DNA from 3 places in the Photorhabdus antumapuensis genome. Region 2 is predicted to be linked to each of the others. Evidence: riboswitches for the same ligand, from Rfam matches in the RefSeq annotation. Region 2 holds a riboswitch; each other region holds the start of a gene.
What was found. A riboswitch is a leader RNA that binds a small molecule or an ion and turns the genes downstream of it on or off. The one in region 2 is predicted to bind thiamine pyrophosphate.

Region 1 (4,403 bases), on a different contig from region 2:
AAGTCAAAGCGCATCACCAGATGTTCGTAGCGGTAAGTCAGATTCTCAAGTTTAAGCATTACGTAGTCTCGGTAAGCGTTCAAGTAAACTAAACAGCATAAAACATAACAGTAACAGCAACAAAGCAGTGATCGCACCATCCTGACTACGGTAAGCCCCGATTTGCTGGTAGAGATAGAAGGGCAGTGTACGGAAATCTTCATTACCAAATAGTGCTACAACACCAAAATCTCCAATGGAAAGGACACAAGCAAAGGCCAGCGCTTGTGCCAGAGGAACTTTCAGTGCTTTTAGTTCAATCCAGCGCAGTCGGTTAATACCTTGAATATTTAGGGAGCGACACAGTGGATTATAGCGAGCCGCCAGATCTTTCATTGGATTATCCAGAACTTTCAGTGCATAGGGGATTGCCATCAGTGCGTTGGTTAAAATCACTAGACCGTAGGGTGAACGGGGCAGGCCAATGGTATTGTTGAGCAACAGAAAGAATCCTGTTGCCAATACAATGCCGGGCATAGAGAGGATCAATAAACCACTCATCTCCATTGCTTGTCCCCAGTGAGGAGAATAACGCAGGTACAGCTCACGGCTGCTCCACAGTAGCATCATAGTGAATAAAACACATAATAACCCCGCGCCTAAAGCAATGACCACTGAGGTGATAAATGCTTGCCACAATGCAGGCTGGCGCAATACGTTAAGCAACCCGCTGTTAAGCCCATCCATGATAACCGCCAATAATGGCGGTACGAGTAGTAATAATGCTGCGATAATTAACACGCTGTCGCAGATTTTTCTCAACAAAGTATCCTGTGGATTACGCCATTGTTGTTGGTTGCTGTAGCCGACAGATAGAGTACTGTTAAGTTTCTGACTAAGGAGCACAAGGCCAAGGCAGCAGGTAATCTGAATCAACGCCAATAACGCGGCCCGGTTGAGATCGTAGTCATAGCTTAACGCTTGATAGATTGCCAGTTCGACAGTTGTTGCGGCCGGTCCGCCACCTAACGCCAGTACGGTAGCAAAACTGGCGAAACAGAGCATAAAAATCAGTGCGCCGGTGGGTAGGATCTGGCGGCGCAGATAAGGCCATTCAACAAAACGGAAATGTTGCCATTCATTCATACCTAGCTGCGCCGCTAATTGTCGTTGTTCTACCGCAATGTTTTCCAGCGATTGCAGTAAAAGCCGTGTTGCCAGTGGCATATTAAAGAAAATATGTGCCAGCAAAATGCCGGGTAAACCGTAAGGGGTGAAATGGTAATTGATTCCGGCCCATTCACAAAACTGAGCTAACCAGCCGACTCGACCATAGACCGTCAGAATGCCGAATAGGGCGACTAGCACGGGCAAAACCAGTGTCATGGCACACAGGCGTAGAAAGAGGGTTCGGCCTGGAAAATGACGGCGATAGAGTGCCCTGGAAAGAAAAATAGCCGGGATCACAGAAAATAGTGCTGATAAAAAGGCTTGCCAGAATGTGAAGCGTACCACGTGCCACAAATAGCGATCTTCTATCAGTAAATACCAATCACTTGCAGGTGAATTAAACCAGAGCGCACCAAATGCCAGTAAGGCGACTAACAGTAAAAGACCGGAGGCAATGATCCCCGGTAACAGCCATCCGGCCATCAGCGGCTGACAGCGCTTTGCCATGCACGAATCCATTGATTACGGTATTTTGCGACTTCTTCTGCGGGATATTGCAGAGATTTTTCAGGTATTGAAAGCTGTGAATACACTTCTGGGAGTGGGATATTAATGACCGGATACATCCAGTTAGTGGTTGGAATTTCCTGTTGGAAAGCTGGAGTCAACATAAACTGCATAAATTTCTGGGCAAGTTCCGGTTGCTTGCTGGAGGCCAGTTGTGCGGCTACTTCGACTTGCAGGTAATGACCTTCACTAAAAGTAGCTGCCGCATAGTTGTCTTTCTTCTCAGATAACAGGTGGTAGCCTGGTGAAGAGGTATAACTCAGCACCAGATCACCTTCTCCTTTCAGAAACAGGCCATAAGCTTCACTCCAGCCTTTAGTAACAGTCAGTGTTTTCTTTGCCAGTTTTTGCCAGGCTTGCGGTGCGTCATCACCATAAATTTTCTGTATCCACAATAACAAACCTTGCCCCGGAGTGCTGGTGCGAGGATCTTGATAGATCACTTTCCAGTTATTGTGGCTATTGATCAGCTCATCCATGCTTTTTGGCGGGTTTGGTAAAGTCTTTTTGTTGTAAATGAAGGCAAAATAGCCATAGTCATAAGGAATGAATATCTGGTTATGCCATGACACCGGCAGTGCCAGCTTGCTGATATCTACTTGACTTTCAGTGAACAGCCCTGTTTGTTGAGCCGCTTGAATTAAGTTGTTATCCAACCCAAGAATAATATCAGCAGCAGTACGCTTGCCTTCCATTCTTAGGCGATTGAGCAGAGAAACACCATCTTCCAGAGCAACCAGTTTCAGTTCACAGTTACATTCAGCTTCAAACGCTTTTTTAATTGCGGGTCCGGGTCCCCATTCTGCGGCAAAAGAATCATAGGTATAAACCGTTAATATCGGCTTGGCCTGTACAACCTGACTCAATAGCAACGTAGGGGCTGATAGGGCCGCCAGTACGATTAATTTGGAAAATAACGTTTTAAACACTTTGCTCTCCTTACATTAATAGGATTGGCAAAGGATTTGAGGAAGTGCTAAACGGCAAGATAATGTCTGTGAAATAGTTAGCAGCTCAAATCCCTACGCCGGTATTAGCCGGATCAGGTTCGGCGGGTTTACTCTCAGCAAGGCTGTTTTGAACAGCCAGCACCCCGTTGAGATGGCGCTATTGTAGAGATTTAGCTAGCGACTGCAAAGTCCAATGATAGAGGTTTACCACTTGAGGGTAGTGTGAAACAATTAGTCATCTTTCAAATTTAGTTTATCGAGGTAGTCTGGTGATCGATGATGATGGCTACCGCCCGAATGTAGGAATTGTAATTTGTAATCGGCAAGGCCAGGTTTTGTGGGCTCGGCGTTATGGGCAGCATTCCTGGCAATTTCCTCAAGGGGGCATTAATCCGGGGGAATCACCAGAACAGGCTATGTACCGGGAACTGTATGAAGAAGTAGGGTTAGGTCGGAAAGATGTACGCGTTCTGGCTTCTACGCGTAATTGGTTGCGTTACAAATTACCCAAGCGTTTGGTGCGTTGGGATACACGACCTGTCTGTATTGGTCAAAAACAGCGGTGGTTTTTATTACAACTGCTCTGTAATGAAGACGATATTAATGTGCAACACAGTAATACCCCGGAGTTCGATGGTTGGCGTTGGGTCAGCTATTGGTATCCTGTCCGGCAGGTTGTCTCTTTTAAGCGTGATGTTTATCGGCGCGTGATGAAAGAGTTTGCTTCGGTTGTAATGCCAATGCAGGAAAGCGTATCTCTGCCACGTTCTTCGTATTCTTATCGTCGAAAAAGAAGTTAGGTGAGTTCCATGCTCATGCGCTTACGGGAAATTGTTGAAAAAGTTGCTATGGCAACCAATCTGGCCGAAGCGCTTGAGCTATTGGTGAACGAGACCTGTCTGGCAATGAACACGGATGTCTGTTCTATCTATCTTGCTGATCATCAACGGCGGTGTTATTACCTGATGGCAACCCGAGGATTGAGGAAACCCCGAGGAAGGACTATCAGTTTGGCTTTTGGTGAGGGAGTTGTTGGGCAAGTTGGTCAATTGTCTGAACTGATTAATCTGGCGGATGTCCGCAGCCATCCAAGTTTCAAATATTTGCCTCAAGTTAAAGAGGATAGCTTCCGCGCTTTTTTGGGTGTTCCACTGGTCTATCGCCGCCAGTTGCAAGGTGTTTTAGTCGTTCAGCAGCAGGAACAACGCCTGTTCAATGAAACTGAAGAGTCCTTTATGGTGACGCTTGCGACGCAACTGGCAGTGATCCTTGCTCAAGCTCAGACTAAGGGTTTGTTTGGTCAGTACCGGCAGACCAGAATTAAAGCGCTGACAATTTCCAATGGCATCGTGATGGCTCAGGGATGGCAAGATTGTTCCCAACCCTCACTTGACCAAATTTTTGAAGCCTCAACCCTCGATCATGCAGCAGAACGTTCTCGTTTGATTCAGGCACTTGAAGATGCGACCGCAGAATGTCGTCGTCTTAGTAAACGTTTTACTGCGGGTTCTCAAAAAGAGAGTGCCGCGATTTTTAATCTCTATTCTTACCTTTTGAATGATCCCCAGTTGAAACAAGATCTGTTCTCCTGTGTTGAACAGGGCTCTGTTGCGCAATGGGCCGTTAAACAGGTTATTGAGAAATACGCAGAACAATTCGCCAGCTTGCAAGATGCTTATATGCGGGAAAGGGCATCAGATCTACGGGCGCTTGGACAGCGATTATTATTTCATCTGG
Region 2 (4,403 bases):
AATCAGGTGGTATACAGAATATTGATTTTCTATATCGGTTCTCTGACCGTGTTGTTGTCGCTTTATCCATGGGGCAATGTCGTTGAAGGTGAAAGCCCATTTGTTATGATTTTTCACAACCTGGATAGTTTCTGGGTGGCTAACGTTCTGAATATTGTTGTCCTGACTGCTGCATTATCCGTTTATAACAGCGGTGTGTATTGCAACAGTCGAATGCTGTACGGTTTAGCAAAACAAGGCAATGCTCCTGGGATGTTGAAAAGAGTTAATGAGAGTGGTGTTCCTATCAGAGCTATTGTTATATCTGCTTTGGCAACGTCCATTGGCGTATTGATCAATTATGTGATGCCGGGTAAAGCATTTGAGTTATTAATGGCGTTGGTGGTAACAACGTTGGTGATTAATTGGGTCATGATCTGTATGGCGCATTTAAAATTCCGGGCAGAAAAAGTTAAACAGGGGATAGAGCCATCATTTAAGGCATTTTGGTATCCATTCGGTAATTATCTGTGTCTGGTTTTCCTTGCCTTTATACTTGTCATTATTTTGATGATGGATAGCATCCGTATTTCAGTCATCCTGATGCCATTCTGGGTGGGGGTGTTATGGATTGGGTTTTTAATGTCCCATTCCCGCCGTGATAAAATGAAAACAGAGGAGCAGGGATAACATATACCTGGATTATCACTATAAAAATACCAGGCTGATGTTACGCAGCCTGGTATTTTTTATCCGGTTACCACTGCCAACGTAACCAAGCGAAGAGTACATTACCGTTGTTATATGTGCCGGGAATGTACGTTCCTTGAAGCGATAACCGATCATATTCTATGGAGAATAACGGTAATGGGAGTGGAATAGGGACATAATAATAATCATGACGAGCTGTAACGCTCAGAGTGAAACCAATTCCCATTCGGAAACCATCTAAATCACCGGGTATCCACATCTTCTGAAATCCATAACCAACGATGGGTTCCAAACGGTTATGAGAATCCATAAAAGCCATTGCATAAAGGGAATGCCAATCATTGTCTTCGTCGTAACGATATTTACCATAGCCGAAACCCCAGGGGCGCTCATTATATTTATCGGTTTTCTCCTTATCGTAGGTATGTCTGTTATGCCAAGTAATTACCGGCAGATAAAGTTCATTGTTGGGTTCATCCCAAGTGAGAGCGACATTATTGCTGAATTTTTCCCATAAACTGCCTGAATTGTTGCCATAACTGATCAGTGTGTGGGATTCAGTGGTTGTTAATGATTTGTTAGTAATATCTGCCGTTGTTGCAAACACTGTCCCAGATGAGACTAAAAGAGTAGCTGATAGGGTACAGGCTGCGGTTAAATCAAACTTCATTATTTATTGCTCCAATTTCCCGACGACATAAATTGGGAAGATCCTCTGTATCACGTAAAATATGACAAACATCTAAATTCAGGAATTCTACTCTTGCTATTTTCAATAAAAGTTAAACAAAAAATTAATATTAAGATGTGATAGGTATTAACTGGGTATATTTAATACTGATATTTTAGTTGACTAATATTGGAAGTGTGTTGATTTTTTTCACTACAAACTGTAGAGATTGGTCTCTATGGACATACTATCGATATAAAAAATCCAATAATAAGATAGTCAAAATAAATTAGAGTTATTTATGTTATCTGGGGTTTTGTTGAGTGGATAAACTGTAAGCTAATTAGGATAACCTTGGGTTTTCAAATTTTTGCAGCTATGTTAAACAATAATTGTTGTTAAGAATTTTAAATATGTGCGTTAGCTCCATAGCTGATAAAAAATGGCTTGCCATCATATTAAGAATATGTGATAAATCGTTCGGGTAAACGAGGTATGGTTCTGTTATAGGGTTCTGTTAATAGCAGCAACTTGCTCTAGTTTTTATGTTGCGCCGAACGGCGAATTAGAATTAAGTGATCCAAAGGAAATTCTTAAAATGGCAAAAATCACTGGTACTGTAAAGTGGTTCAACGAATCTAAAGGTTTTGGTTTTATTACTCCGGCTGATGGTAGCAAAGATGTGTTTGTACATTTCAGTGCTATTCAGAGCGAGGGTTTTAAAACTCTGGCCGAAGGTCAAAAAGTTGAGTTTGAAATTCAGGACGGTCAGAAAGGTCCTTCTGCGGCAAACGTTACTGCAGCATAACTTCTTTTTGTCAATCATTTTGGATTGACGAAGTAAATTTGTTGTCTGTTTGATTTTTTTATTGGCAACAATGATATACCCAATGGATTTCAAGATGCATCGCGACGGCAAGGGAGCGAATCCCCGGGAGCATAGATAACTATGTGACCGGGGTGAGTGAGAGCAGCCAACAAAGAGGCAACTTGAAAGATAACGGGTATATACCAATATCACCCTGTTAGTTATCTGATAGGGTGTTTTTGTTTTGACTCGGGGCGCTCTTCGCTGAGCTGAGATGGACCCGTAATACCTGATCTGGATAATGCCAGCGTAGGGAAGTCGAGGTGTCTTTTTCCTGATACTTGCTTTTCTTTTGCTGGTTGGAAGGAGTACCTATGATAAGAATCAATTCACTGACAATTGCTGGTACTGATCCTAGTGGTGGTGCTGGCATTCAAGCCGACCTAAAAACTTTCTCTGCACTTGGTGCTTATGGCACAACAGTAATGACGGCGCTTGTTGCGCAAAATACCTGTGGTGTGCAATCTATTTATGATATCGATCCTACTTTTGTTGCGGCACAGCTTGAATCTGTGTTGTCAGATATCAGAATTGATAGCGCTAAGATAGGCATGTTATCTAATGCAGCCAACGTTGCCGTTGTTGCCGACGCAATAAGTCGTTATTCCGTTCCTTATGTTGTATTGGATACGGTAATGATTGCGAAAAGTGGCGATCCGTTGCTGGCGTCGGAAGCGGTTTCCGAGGTTGTTGAACGATTATTACCGAAGACTTCGTTGATTACCCCAAATTTGCCGGAAGCCGCAGCGATATTGAAATGCCCTGTAGCAAAAACCGAAACGGAGATGCAAAAACAAGGGCGTGAATTATTATCGCTAGGATGCGAAGCCGTTTTACTGAAAGGCGGGCACCTTACAGAACATGAAAGCCCTGATTGGCTATTTACTGTTGAGGGAGAATGGCGTTTTACTGCGCCCAGAATTAATACTCGTCATACACATGGTACAGGGTGTACGCTCTCCGCTGCACTGGCCGCTTTACGTCCGCGTTATTCGAATTGGCAGACAACATTGCCTGTTGCCAAATCATACCTCCAGACGGCGTTAGAACAAGCGGACTCGTTAGATGTAGGAAAAGGAATTGGGCCTGTGCACCATTTTCATCAGTGGTGGTGAGAGTATGATTGGCGTTTTCGGGATTTGGTGAGAAAGTGATAATGAACAAGAAGAGTAAGGTGTTTATGCTGTGAGGGCAGTATAACTCAGCTTTGGTAGCGACTTACGATCTATACCTAATAGATTTCGAGTTGCAGCGCGGCGGCAAGTGAACGAATCCCCAGGAGCATAGATAACTATGTGACTGGGGTGAGTGAAAGCCGCCAACAAAGCAGCAGCTTGAAAGATGAAGGGTATATTCATTATCACCGGCGATAAGCTTGATTTAGGCTATAGTGACTTGCTTATCCAGATAGACATCTTGAACTGCATTAATCAGTTCAATGCCTTCTTTCATGGATTTTTTGAACGCCTTACGGCCGAGGATTAGCCCCATACCGCCAGCGCGTTTATTAATGACAGCGGTACGAACGGAGTCACTCAAATCATTATTACCGGATGCACCACCTGAGTTAATCATACCGGCGCGACCCATGTAGCAGTTAGCTATCTGATAACGGACCAGATCGATAGGATGATCGGTAGTTAAATTAGTGTAAACACGTTTATCGGTATGACCAAAGCCAATCGCCGTATAGCCGCCGTTATTTTCGGCCATTTTTTGTTTAACGATATCGGCACCGATAGTGGCTGCCAAATGGTTAGCCTGGCCTGTTAGGTCTGCACTGGAGTGATAATCTACCCCCTCTTTTTTGAAGGCGGAATTACGTAGGTAGGCCCACAATACCGTTACCATGCCCAATTCATGCGCCCGTTTAAAGGCGGCTGAAATTTCCTCAATTTGACGCCGTGATTCAATAGAACCAAAGTAAATTGTTGCTCCAACGGCAACAGCGCCCATCTCGAATGCTTGTTCAACACTGGCATATAAAGTTTGATCATATTGAGCGGGATAGCTCAGTGCTTCATTGTGGTTCAGTTTAACCAAAAATGGGATCTTATGAGCATAACGACGAGAAACAGCGGATAACACGCCATAAGTAGAGGCAACACAGTTACAGCCGGCTTCAATAGCCAGTTCAACGATATTTTTTGGATCGAAATAGAGAGGGTTTGCTGC
Region 3 (4,403 bases), on a different contig from region 2:
TATTTCTTCTTTATTTTTACTAAGTAAATCATCAAACATAGGAATATATTTCAGTAATAGAGCAACAACACATATTAGAAAACCACCAATAAGAAGTACAATAGAATAATTCCATTTTTCTATTATCATAGAGAAAAGGATGAAACCAAAAGGATTTCCTAACCCAATAAAAGCAGTATGAATGGTTTGTATTTTTACTCTATGTCTTTCAGGTATAGCAATGGAACGACTGGATTCTATACTGATATTATTCAGTACAACAGATACTCCAATTAAAAAAGCCAAAAGACACCATACAATATGGCTGATGAAGAAAGATAAACCGACCAAACATAATCCTATCATGAAAAATGAGAAAATAACGGTACGTACTTTACCGTATATTTTTTCAAAATAGGATTGGAAAAATACTGAAGCACAGATTGCACCAATAGCAGCACTCGCTTCTATTATTCCGATCACAATAGCACTTGAATGTTTTACTGACTCTACAAAATATGGAATAACAAGAGAAGAAAACGGAACCAGAATCATATTCACTAACAGTGATGAAAGGGCCCAATACGGCTCAAAACGATAACGAAAGAAAAGTCTTAGGCTGTTAAGTGCAGAAGAAGGATTATCTTCCTTCTTCTGTAAGATCCCTATCCCCCGATTGTTTATTCCATATAAAATGTATACGGATAGGACAATTAACCCACATAACGTCCATGTCATATTAATTATCCCTATAACTTCATATCCTGCCATTCCTAAACCGATACCAAACACATTCAGAGACGCCTGCAACAAAAATGTCTTACGATATGCCTCATCAAGTTCATGTTTACTGACAATAAATGGGATATAAGCATTCACAACAGGAGAATAAAGAGCATCGATTAAGCCAAGTATAATACTAATGATGAAGAAAAAGTATATTGACCCATCGTAACTAATGTTATAAAGGTAATATATTGTTAAAAAAAGAAATATAAGATTGAGTGCAACGAGAATTTTTTTCTTATCAAGATGGTCAAAAAGGTGTGACAGAACAAGCCCTGAAATAGTTCTTGAAAGAAAATAAACAAAAAGAAAATACGAAGACAATATTAGATGGTTACTCTTAATAAGACTTAAAGTGACCAGAGCTACAATTATTCGTGAACTCAAAATATATAATGCTTCCGAAGATCGTATTTTCCAAAAATCATCATTTAACTTCACTGGGAATAATCCTATTCATTTCTTCACTGATGCTATCTGCGATAGCATGCCCGATTTCTGTCAATTCTGCATGATTATCTATTATCTCTTTTGTATCCAAAAATTTTTTCAACGCAATATTAAATCGTGATCTAATTTCTTCTTCATAAATACCAGAGTATATATTAGACATTTTATATAAAGTTTGACAAATTCGGTTAAGTACAAAATAGGCATGAAATATGCCGATCATGGGTCTGCCATCTTCACGAAATGGAGCTTTATAACGTTCTTCAGGATCATTCAAGACAATATAATCTTGAGCATTAATAATATTTAATGCATGATGTGCACATTCATGAACGATATGCTCAATATAGTAAGGTACACTATTTTCATCCGCACTATAAAGTAGGATCATTCCCCACATATTAAAATTGCAACCTGACCTGATATAATTTCCTTCTGTTTTTCCGGTAAGATATATTGTGTCAATAAAAGATACACATTCAAGATAGGTATTTTCATCATAATTTTTCAATAATTCCAGTGCTTCTTGTATCTTCCTTATATCCTCTTTTACTTCATGTACAAATCGGTATCCAACCCTGACTCCTTTATCATCCTGCTCCAATATTTTAAAAAGCATGTTCATATCAAATACAGGCTCGATAAAATAATCCAATGCTTTAATAGATAGCACTGGCTTTCCCGTGTAACCCTGACATTTTTCTATAGCATTCCGAATGTAATTAATACATAGTTCCTTATTACCCTTTTCGGCCGCATCGATAGCCAAATAATGAGAAGCACATAAATCCCACTTTATAAAAAATTCATCAGGAACTTTAAAATCAGACTCTGTTATTTCAATTAAATATTCAAGTGAATTACGGATCTGTAACTCGAAATCAGAACGGAATTGCAGATGTGGATAACATGTCGTAGCAATATTCATCTTCAAGCTCCATATTATTCCCCTTCGTACAAAATACGAAGGGGAATGATCATCAATTAATCATCATTTTTGTCATTGACAGCCCAGCCAGACAATGGCGACTTAATTTTAACCACTTTAGAAGAGTCAAAGTTTTTCATAACCTACTTCCTCAACAAATTATCATCGAAAGAATAACGTTTAGCTAAACAATATTTAACATAGAAAATATTTATTATTTATCCACTAAACAATCCATAAAATGAGGTAGTAATCACAAAATAATTTTGTGATTACCATCAATATCCGTTTAAAAACCCAAGCACAACAACAAGGCTGGCAACAATTAACCTGGTCACTGTAAATACTTTCAATCAGTAAGGGTTGTAGTTTTCATAATCCCTTCTATACTACTGCTTACTTTCTTGTCGGAGTGCCTAGCGTAAGCTGTTTTATTGCAGCATACACAGGCTGAGACCGTTAATTCGGGATCCGCGGAACCTGATCGGGTTAATACCTGCGAAGGGAACAAGAGTAATCAGCCGCTGTCAGCCCACCCAGTTTTCACCACGGGTCTGTCCAGACATCAATTATTACTCCCTGCGAGCTCCAGACAAGCAACTTTCCCAATAACACGGTTAGGAATTTGCTATGTCTAATAATATTGTTATCCCTGCAACTGATATTTCACCAAAACCCAGCCCGGCACGCCCACGTAAAGCTCAACGCGATGCCGCTCAGGAATTTATTAATTCTATTCAGGGAGTCGCATTCCCTAATTCTCGACGAATTTATCTCCAAGGTTCACGTGACGATATCCAAGTCCCAATGCGTGAAATTCAGTTATCGCCCACTTTAATTGGTGGAACTAAAGAAGAACCGCAATATGAGGAAAACGAAGCTATCCCTGTTTACGATACTTCCGGCGCTTATGGCGATCCTGATTCCATGCTGGATGTACATGTTGGGTTAACCAAACTACGCCAACCGTGGATCGACGAACGCCAAGATACTGAACCTGTTGCCACCCTCGGCTCCGATTTCACTCAGCAACGCCTGACGGATGCCGGTCTCGATCATTTACGTTTCAATAATCGCCCCCGTCCATTAAAAGCCCGTAGAGGCAAACTCGTTACTCAACTGCACTATGCCCGTCAAGGCATCATCACACCGGAAATGGAATTTATCGCACTGCGGGAAAATATGGGACGCGAACGTATCCACGGTGATGTGTTACGCCAGCAACATCCCGGACAAAGTTTTGGCGCTCAGTTGCCGGAAAATATCACTCCAGAATTTGTCCGCCAAGAAGTCGCTGCTGGTCGGGCAATTATTCCTGCCAATATTAATCATCCTGAATCAGAACCGATGATTATTGGTCGCAATTTTCTAGTGAAGGTTAACGCTAATATCGGTAACTCTTCCGTCACCTCTTCTATTGAGGAAGAAGTAGAAAAGTTAATCTGGTCTACCCGTTGGGGGGCAGATACGGTAATGGATCTCTCCACTGGCCGTTATATCCACGAAACCCGCGAATGGATCTTACGTAACAGCCCGGTTCCTATCGGTACAGTCCCTATTTATCAGGCACTGGAGAAAGTCAATGGCGTGGCGGAAAATCTCACCTGGGAAATATTCCGTGATACCTTGCTGGAACAAGCAGAACAAGGGGTAGATTACTTCACCATTCATGCAGGTGTATTACTACGCTATGTACCAATGACAGCCAAACGCCTTACTGGGATCGTTTCCCGCGGAGGTTCAATTATGGCGAAATGGTGTCTGTCACATCATCAAGAAAACTTCCTCTACCAACATTTCCGTGAAATTTGTGAAATCTGCGCCGCTTATGATGTTTCTCTATCATTGGGAGACGGTCTACGCCCCGGTTCTATTCAGGATGCTAACGATGAAGCGCAGTTTGCAGAACTGCACACATTAGGTGAACTGACCAAAATTGCCTGGGAATATGATGTTCAGGTGATGATCGAAGGCCCCGGACATATTCCTATGCAAATGATCCGCCGCAATATGACGGAAGAATTGGAACATTGTCACGAAGCCCCTTTCTATACCCTTGGTCCACTAACAACAGATATTGCACCCGGTTATGACCATTTCACCTCAGGTATCGGGGCGGCCATGATCGGCTGGTTTGGCTGCGCCATGCTCTGTTATGTAACGCCGAAAGAGCATCTCGGCTTGCCAAACAAAGATGATGTTAAGCAAGGGCTGATTACCTACAAAATTGCTGCTCACGCCGCCGATCTCGCCAAAGGTC

Region 1: another riboswitch for thiamine pyrophosphate. It lies ahead of thiB (thiamine ABC transporter substrate binding subunit); the one in region 2 lies ahead of thiD (bifunctional hydroxymethylpyrimidine kinase/phosphomethylpyrimidine kinase).
Region 3: another riboswitch for thiamine pyrophosphate. It lies ahead of thiC (phosphomethylpyrimidine synthase ThiC); the one in region 2 lies ahead of thiD (bifunctional hydroxymethylpyrimidine kinase/phosphomethylpyrimidine kinase).

The regions. Positions count from the first base shown of each region.
Region 1 covers NZ_JAHZMK010000032.1:110,697-115,099, reverse strand. The annotation lists gene thiQ (thiamine ABC transporter ATP-binding protein ThiQ) at 1-59, opposite strand, end outside; gene thiP (thiamine/thiamine pyrophosphate ABC transporter permease ThiP) at 52-1,656, opposite strand; gene thiB (thiamine ABC transporter substrate binding subunit) at 1,632-2,645, opposite strand; TPP riboswitch at 2,718-2,822, opposite strand; gene rppH (RNA pyrophosphohydrolase) at 2,936-3,466, shown strand; gene ptsP (phosphoenolpyruvate--protein phosphotransferase) at 3,476-4,403, shown strand, end outside.
Region 2 covers NZ_JAHZMK010000010.1:22,261-26,663, forward strand. The annotation lists gene KZ793_RS02230 (amino acid permease) at 1-669, shown strand, start outside; gene pagP (lipid IV(A) palmitoyltransferase PagP) at 737-1,360, opposite strand; gene cspE (transcription antiterminator/RNA stability regulator CspE) at 1,959-2,168, shown strand; TPP riboswitch at 2,409-2,501, shown strand; gene thiD (bifunctional hydroxymethylpyrimidine kinase/phosphomethylpyrimidine kinase) at 2,543-3,343, shown strand; gene fbaB (class I fructose-bisphosphate aldolase) at 3,609-4,403, opposite strand, start outside.
Region 3 covers NZ_JAHZMK010000055.1:24,845-29,247, reverse strand. The annotation lists gene KZ793_RS19990 (MFS transporter) at 1-1,206, opposite strand, end outside; gene KZ793_RS19985 (aKG-HExxH-type peptide beta-hydroxylase) at 1,193-2,143, opposite strand; TPP riboswitch at 2,542-2,667, shown strand; gene thiC (phosphomethylpyrimidine synthase ThiC) at 2,774-4,403, shown strand, end outside.